Roseobacter denitrificans OCh 114: one gene and its partner. The protein of the gene in region 1 interacts with the protein of each later gene in a pairwise test. Links are inferred from orthologs where the notes say so. Each region holds a gene or a part of one and is shown on either strand. Other genes may lie near its edges. The genes, in order: accC and ribD.

What was found.
Region 2: the proteins of accC (region 1) and ribD interact in binary tests that used the Escherichia coli proteins (3 or more experiments, as listed by UniProt). The link is inferred for Roseobacter denitrificans OCh 114 from one-to-one orthologs.

Annotation. Positions count from the first base shown.
Region 1 is NC_008209.1:2,720,672-2,723,948, reverse strand. The notes cover bases 66-3,021. They hold accC (acetyl-CoA carboxylase biotin carboxylase subunit), read right to left. Parts: upstream 2,242-3,021; coding sequence 889-2,241; downstream 66-888. Other genes in these bases: RD1_RS13110 (class I adenylate-forming enzyme family protein), read left to right, coding at 2,887-3,021; accB (acetyl-CoA carboxylase biotin carboxyl carrier protein), read right to left, coding at 2,253-2,735; aat (leucyl/phenylalanyl-tRNA--protein transferase), read right to left, coding at 244-876; RD1_RS13130 (DUF2155 domain-containing protein), read left to right, coding at 66-280. In the rest of the region: more of RD1_RS13130, read left to right, coding at 1-65; more of RD1_RS13110, read left to right, coding at 3,022-3,277. UniProt on the Escherichia coli protein: This protein is a component of the acetyl coenzyme A carboxylase complex; first, biotin carboxylase catalyzes the carboxylation of the carrier protein and then the transcarboxylase transfers the carboxyl group to form malonyl-CoA.
Region 2 is NC_008209.1:1,727,714-1,730,804, reverse strand. What follows is about bases 58-2,827. They hold ribD (bifunctional diaminohydroxyphosphoribosylaminopyrimidine deaminase/5-amino-6-(5-phosphoribosylamino)uracil reductase RibD), read right to left. Parts: upstream 2,096-2,827; coding sequence 1,019-2,095; downstream 58-1,018. Other genes in these bases: RD1_RS08295 (secondary thiamine-phosphate synthase enzyme YjbQ), read right to left, coding at 2,715-2,827; nrdR (transcriptional regulator NrdR), read right to left, coding at 2,113-2,580; RD1_RS08310 (riboflavin synthase), read right to left, coding at 282-875; ribB (3,4-dihydroxy-2-butanone-4-phosphate synthase), read right to left, coding at 58-211. In the rest of the region: more of ribB, read right to left, coding at 1-57; more of RD1_RS08295, read right to left, coding at 2,828-3,091. UniProt on the Escherichia coli protein: Converts 2,5-diamino-6-(ribosylamino)-4(3h)-pyrimidinone 5'-phosphate into 5-amino-6-(ribosylamino)-2,4(1h,3h)-pyrimidinedione 5'-phosphate.

The DNA of each region.
Region 1 (3,277 bases):
TGCACAGCTGCGCGGGGTGGACCGGATAAACGGCGAAACCTTTGAAATTATCGTGCCAAAGGGTCAGACAGCGAAACTGGACCGGATCAGCATCCGGTTGAACGCCTGCCGCTATCCCGTCGGAAACCCGTCCGGCGATGCCTTTGCCTCGCTTGAGGTGCGCGACATTGATTCCGGCGCTTTCATTTTTTCCGGCTGGATGATCGCATCTTCACCGGCGCTTTCTGCGATGGATCATCCGCGCTATGACATCTGGGTGATGCGCTGCACGACCTCCTGAGGGCTGCGCAGAGGCGGATTGAGAAAACTGGCCGGGCGGGCGCAGGCTTCCTGAAGCCGCTTTTGGTATTGCGCCCGGCTTATTTCGATTGCACCGAGAGAGGCGAGATGCTCGGTCAGGAATTGCGTGTCAAACAGCGCAAAGCCACCATCAAGCAGCCGGTCCACCAGACAGGCCAGCGCAATTTTCGACGCGTTGCTGCGGCGTGAAAACATGCTTTCGCCAAAAAACGCAGCCCCCAGCGTAACCCCGTAGACCCCGCCGACCAGCGTGTCGCCTTCCCAGACTTCAAGCGAATGGGCCCGGTCCTGCGCGTGCAAGATGTTGTAAAGACGGCGGATTTCGTCATTAATCCAGGTGTCGGCGCGATCCGCGCACCCGTCCACGACGCCGGCGAAATCCTGGTCAATCCGTATATCAAACGCCGTGCGCAGCATCTGACGGCGCAAGGAACGGGACATATGAAACCCGCGCAGCGGCATGATGCCCCGGCGCAGGGGATCAACCCAGAAAATGTCCGGATCATCGCGATGCTCTGCCATCGGGAAAATGCCCGTGGCATAGGCCTGCATCAGCACATCCGGGGTCAATCGCATGACGACAAACCCTTAAGTTGCGCTGAGGTTTGCGTCCAGCCACTGCTCCAGCCAGTGAATGTTGTAGCCACCCGACAGAACGGCTTCTTCTTCCAGCAGGGCATGAAAGAGCGGCACCGTCGTATCAACGCCATCAACGATCAACTCCCCCAGCGCGCGATGCAGCCGTGCGAGCGCCTCGGGTCGATCACGGCCATGCACGATCAGCTTGCCGATCAGGCTGTCGTAGTAAGGCGGGATCGAATAGCCGTCATAAAGCGCGGAATCCATCCGCACGCCAAGACCGCCGGGCGCGTGATACTGCGTGATGCGGCCGGGGCAGGGTGAGAAATTCGGCAGTTTCTCCGCATTGATGCGCACTTCGATGGCATGTCCGTTGATTGTCAGGTCTTCCTGCCGGAAGGACATCTCCATACCGCTGGCCACGCGAATCTGTTCGCGCACAAGGTCTACGCCGAAAATCGCTTCGGTCACCGGATGCTCAACCTGCAGCCGCGTGTTCATCTCGATGAAGTAGAACTCACCGTTTTCGTAGAGAAATTCGATCGTGCCCGCGCCGATGTAGTTGATCCGCGCCACCGCATCCGCGCAGACCTTGCCGATGGCCATGCGCTCTTCGGCAGAAATGGATGGGCCAGGAGCCTCTTCAAAGACTTTCTGGTGGCGGCGCTGCAATGAACAATCCCGCTCGCCCAGATGCACCGCGCGGCCCTTGCCATCGCCAAACACCTGTATCTCGATGTGGCGGGGTGTGGTGAGGTATTTCTCGATATAGACCTCATCATTGCCGAAATTCGATTTGCCCTCGGCGCGCGCGGTCAGAAAGGCTTTTTCCATCTCTTCCGCGTTCTGGGCAACTTTCATGCCGCGCCCACCCCCGCCCGCGGTTGCCTTGATGATGACGGGATAGCCGATTTCCGCACCGATGCGCTGCGCTTCCTCCAGCGTTGCAACGCCGCCGTCAGAGCCGGGCACGCAGGGCACGCCGAGGTTTTTCATCGTCTCCTTGGCGGTGATCTTATCGCCCATGATGCGAATATGCTCGGCGGTCGGCCCGATAAAGCTGATCCCGTGATCTTCGACGATCTGCACGAAGCCCGCGTTTTCGGACAAGAACCCGTATCCCGGATGTATCGCCTCTGCGCCGGTAATTTCGCAGGCAGAAATGATGGCGGGAAAGGACAGATAGCTTTGCTGGCTCGCCGGTGGACCGATGCAGATGCTTTCATCGGCCATGCGCACATGCATCGCGTCGCTGTCCGCAGTCGAGTGTACCGCAACTGAGGCAATGCCCATCTCGCGCGCGGCCCGCACAACGCGCAGCGCGATCTCGCCCCGGTTGGCAATCAAAATCTTGTTGAACATGCTGGTCGCTCCTATTCGAGGATAACGAGCGGGGTGCCGAATTCGACTGCGGCGCCATCTTCGACGACAATGCGTTTTACGATGCCGGATCTTGGGGACGGGATGTGGTTCATGGTCTTCATGGCTTCGACGATCAGCAAGGTGTCACCCTCGGCCACCTGGGCACCAACCGATATGAACGCGGGAGCGCCGGGTTCGGCCTGCATATAGACCGTGCCGACCATGGGCGAGGTTACGGCACCCGGCAGATCGGCGGGATCGTCCACGGTTTCCGCAGGGGTGGCAGCAGCAGGTGCTGCCGCGGCCGCCGGAGCCGGGTTGGGGGAGGCAACCTGCGTGAACACCTGTTGCTGGTGTCGGCTGACCCGCACGTTCAGGCTGTCATCCGCGCCATAATCCCTTTTGACCTGAAGCTCGGTCAGGTCATTCTCGCGCAGCAATTCTGCAAGGGCCTGAATAAATGCCACATCTGCGTCATGGTTCTTTTTTGTCATTGAATTCCTCGACCATATTCTGGGCAGGCCGTATCGGCGTCGGCCCTTGTTCTTGCGCGCTCGTTATATGCGAAGGGTGACGCCATGGAAACCCGCCTATTGCAGCGCCGCGCAGAGCAGGTAAACTCCAATCCCGCAAAAGGAGCAAGGGATGAACCTCGCACATTGGCTTGAGCGACAGGCGCAGATCACGCCCGGGCGACCCGCGCTTTTTCTCGGTACAGAGTGTGTGGCGGACTACGGCCAGTTCTGGCGCGATGCCCGCGCCGTGGCGGGCTGGCTTTTGGCGCAGGGTGTGGGGTCGGGTGACCGCGTGGCGCTGTTCATGACGAATGTACCGGATTATCTGACCGTCTTTTACGGGATCTGGGCGGTCGGGGCGGCGGCGGTGCCGATCAATGCCAAGTTACACGGCCGTGAAGCGGCGTTCATTCTTGAGAACAGCGGTGCCAAACATGTGTTCACCTCGCCGGAGTTGAGCGCATCGCTCATTGAGGCCGGTGTCAGCACAACTCAGACCGAGGTGCCCGGCACCGCGTTCG
Region 2 (3,091 bases), 990 kb from region 1 along the record:
AGATGAGCCCACGGCCATGGGTGGCCATGAAGTTGATCGCCTGCGCGTCGGCAAATTGTGCGGGGATCACGAGGTCGCCTTCATTCTCGCGATCTTCATGATCGACCAGAATGAACATCCGACCGTGACGGGCATCCTCGATGATCGCTTCGATGGGTGAGATGCTGTCGCGCAGCTCACGCTCAACTGGGCCGGATGTTTCAAATGTCATAGCATGCACGCCTCTTTGTCTGGGACAGGCTCATAGACCAAGCGGCAAGGCTTGACCAGCCGCCCCCGGTTCAATGCGCAGGCATTTCCGCAAGACGCGCGACGTAACGGGCCAGCGTGTCAATCTCAAGGTTCACCGCATCCCCAACGCGCACACCGCCCCATGTTGTGACTTCTTTCGTATGGGGAATGAAGTTGATCCCGAAGTCCCTGCCGTCGACCTCGTTCACCGTCAGAGAGGTCCCGTTGAGGGCCACCGACCCTTTGGGCGCGATGAACCGTGCCAGTGCCTCAGGGGCGCGCAGTGTCACCCGCGTGCTGTCGCCCTCCTCCGTGACCGCGATGACCTCGGCGACACCGTCCACATGCCCGGACACGATATGGCCGCCCAACTCATCGCCCACACGCAACGCGCGTTCGAGGTTGACGCGACCGCCGACGGCCCACTGGGTGAGGTTCGTCTTGCTCACGGTCTCGGCGCTGATCTGCACATCATACCAATCCGGCCCGAGATCGACCACGGTCAGGCAGACACCATCCGACGCGATGGAGGCCCCCATATCAATGCCGGACGTATCATAACCCGTGCGAATGCGCGCCCGCAGGTCGCCCTCCTGCTTGAGGTCGATGATCGTGCCGATGTCGGTAATGATTCCCGTAAACATGAAAGCCCCGCCGTGCTGGTGTTTGTGATGACGTAGCGGCGCGACCCAAAGCTGACAAGCCCCCGCAGCGCGTCACGGCCTTGCGGCTGGCATTCGTGCACCGTGCAACCGGTGGCAGAAGCGTTCATTGCCCCGCGTGTCAATCAGGGCTGCGCACGCTCCCAGATGTGCATGACGTCCGGGCCGACGGTCTGCGTGCTGCGCAGGTCATAACGCGGTGCGCGAGACAATTTGCTCAGCCCCAAGGCGCCGATCGACGGCAACCCCTCCGCCCCGATCGCCAGACCTGCGGTGAAGCCGATCAACTCATCCACAAGGTCGGCCTCGAACAAAGACGCCGCCAAGGCGCTGCCCCCCTCGCAAAAGATCCGCGTCAGACCATGCCCCGCCAGTTGGCGCATCACATCCGCAGGGTCCAATTGCCCACCCCGCGCCGCGCAGGGCAGCAGGACAGCCCCCAAATCCTGCCAGGTTCGGATCAACTGCGGGTCAGCGTCCTTGCCATGACATAAGATCACCGGCACCTCGGTCGCCGTGCGGGCCAAGACCCCCATCAGCGGCACATCAAGCCTGCGACTGATCACAACGCGCGCAGGCTGCCACGCGGTGCCAAGGTCCCGGACGGTCAGCGCCGGGTCATCCTTGCGCGCCGTACCCGCGCCCACCATCACCGCATCATGCCGCGCGCGCAATGCATGCACCACGCGGCGTGCCTGCGGGCCCGTGATCCACTTGCTCTCGCCTGTGCCGGTTGCAATGCGCCCGTCAAAACTGCCCGCAAGCTTGAGCGTCATGAAAGGGCGATCCAGTTCCACGCGCGCAAAAAACCCCGCGTTGTCCCGGCGCGCCTGCGCTTCCAAAATGCCTGACTGAACATGAATGCCCGCCTGCTCCAAGGCGCGAAAACCTGCACCATGCACCCTCGGATCCGGGTCCCCGGTGGCCGCGAAAACCCGCGCAACGCCCGCCCTGACCAATGCCTCTGCGCAGGGTGGGGTCTTGCCGTGATGTGCGCAAGGTTCCAGCGTCACATAGACGTCAGCACCGCGCGCCTGCGCCGCGGCTTGCGCCAGCGCCTGCGTCTCAGCATGCGGACGGCCCCCCGGTTGGGTCCAGCCGCGCCCGATAATCCGGCCGTCTTTGACAATCACGCAGCCCACGGCCGGGTTCGGCCATACACGACCAAAGCCCCGCCGCCCCAACGACAGGGCCAGCGCCATGTAGCGGGACGCCTCGGTCACTCGTCGCCGGGAACGTCCGGGCGCAATTCACTGACAAACTTGTCAAAATCATCTGCGGCCTGAAAGTTCTTGTACACACTGGCAAAACGCACATAGGCAACGGTGTCGATCCGCGCGAGCGCTTCCATCACGATCTCACCGATCTGTTTGGAGCCGATGTCGGTTTCGCCCATGCTTTCCAACCGGCGCACAATGCCCGATATCATCTGGTCGATCCGTTCGGGATCAATGGGTCGTTTCTGCATGGATATGCGGATGGAGCGCTCCAGCTTGTCGCGATCAAAATCTTCTCGTTTGCCGGTGGATTTGATCACAACCAGATCGCGCAGCTGCACACGTTCATAGGTCGTAAACCGCCCCCCACAGGCCGGGCAAAACCGGCGTCGCCTGATGGAGACATGGTCCTCCGCCGGACGGCTGTCTTTAACCTGAGTGTCAATATTTCCGCAAAACGGGCAGCGCATCGGCCGTCCCCCTTATTCCAGTCTCTGCCTCTTGTTGTGGGATCGCCGCCCCACTTATCCACAAGTATAGGCGAACGCCTAAGTTTTGGGTAGAGGCGAATTATCATCCCACATGTTGTGGCAAAAACCGTGTCTTATCGGTCAGCATTAAAGTGCGCGGCCACCCGCCTGCGGTGCGGGCGGCGGCGATGCTCCACAAGATAAATCCCCTGCCATGTGCCCAATTGAAGCTGCCCCGCCGCGACCGGAATGGACAGGCTCACCGGCAGGATCGCCGCCTTGATATGCGCAGGCATATCGTCCGGACCTTCCAACGTATGGCTCAGATAGGACATTCTTGGGTCGTCCGCAGGCGGCACCAGACGATTGAAAAACGCCTGCAAATCGGTTTGCACATCCGGATCGGCATTTTCCTGGATCAAAAGCGATGCGGACGTGTGCTGCACCAGCAGCGTTAACAGACCATCACCGAATTGCCGGACCCAAGGTGCGATCTGGTCGGTCAAGTCGT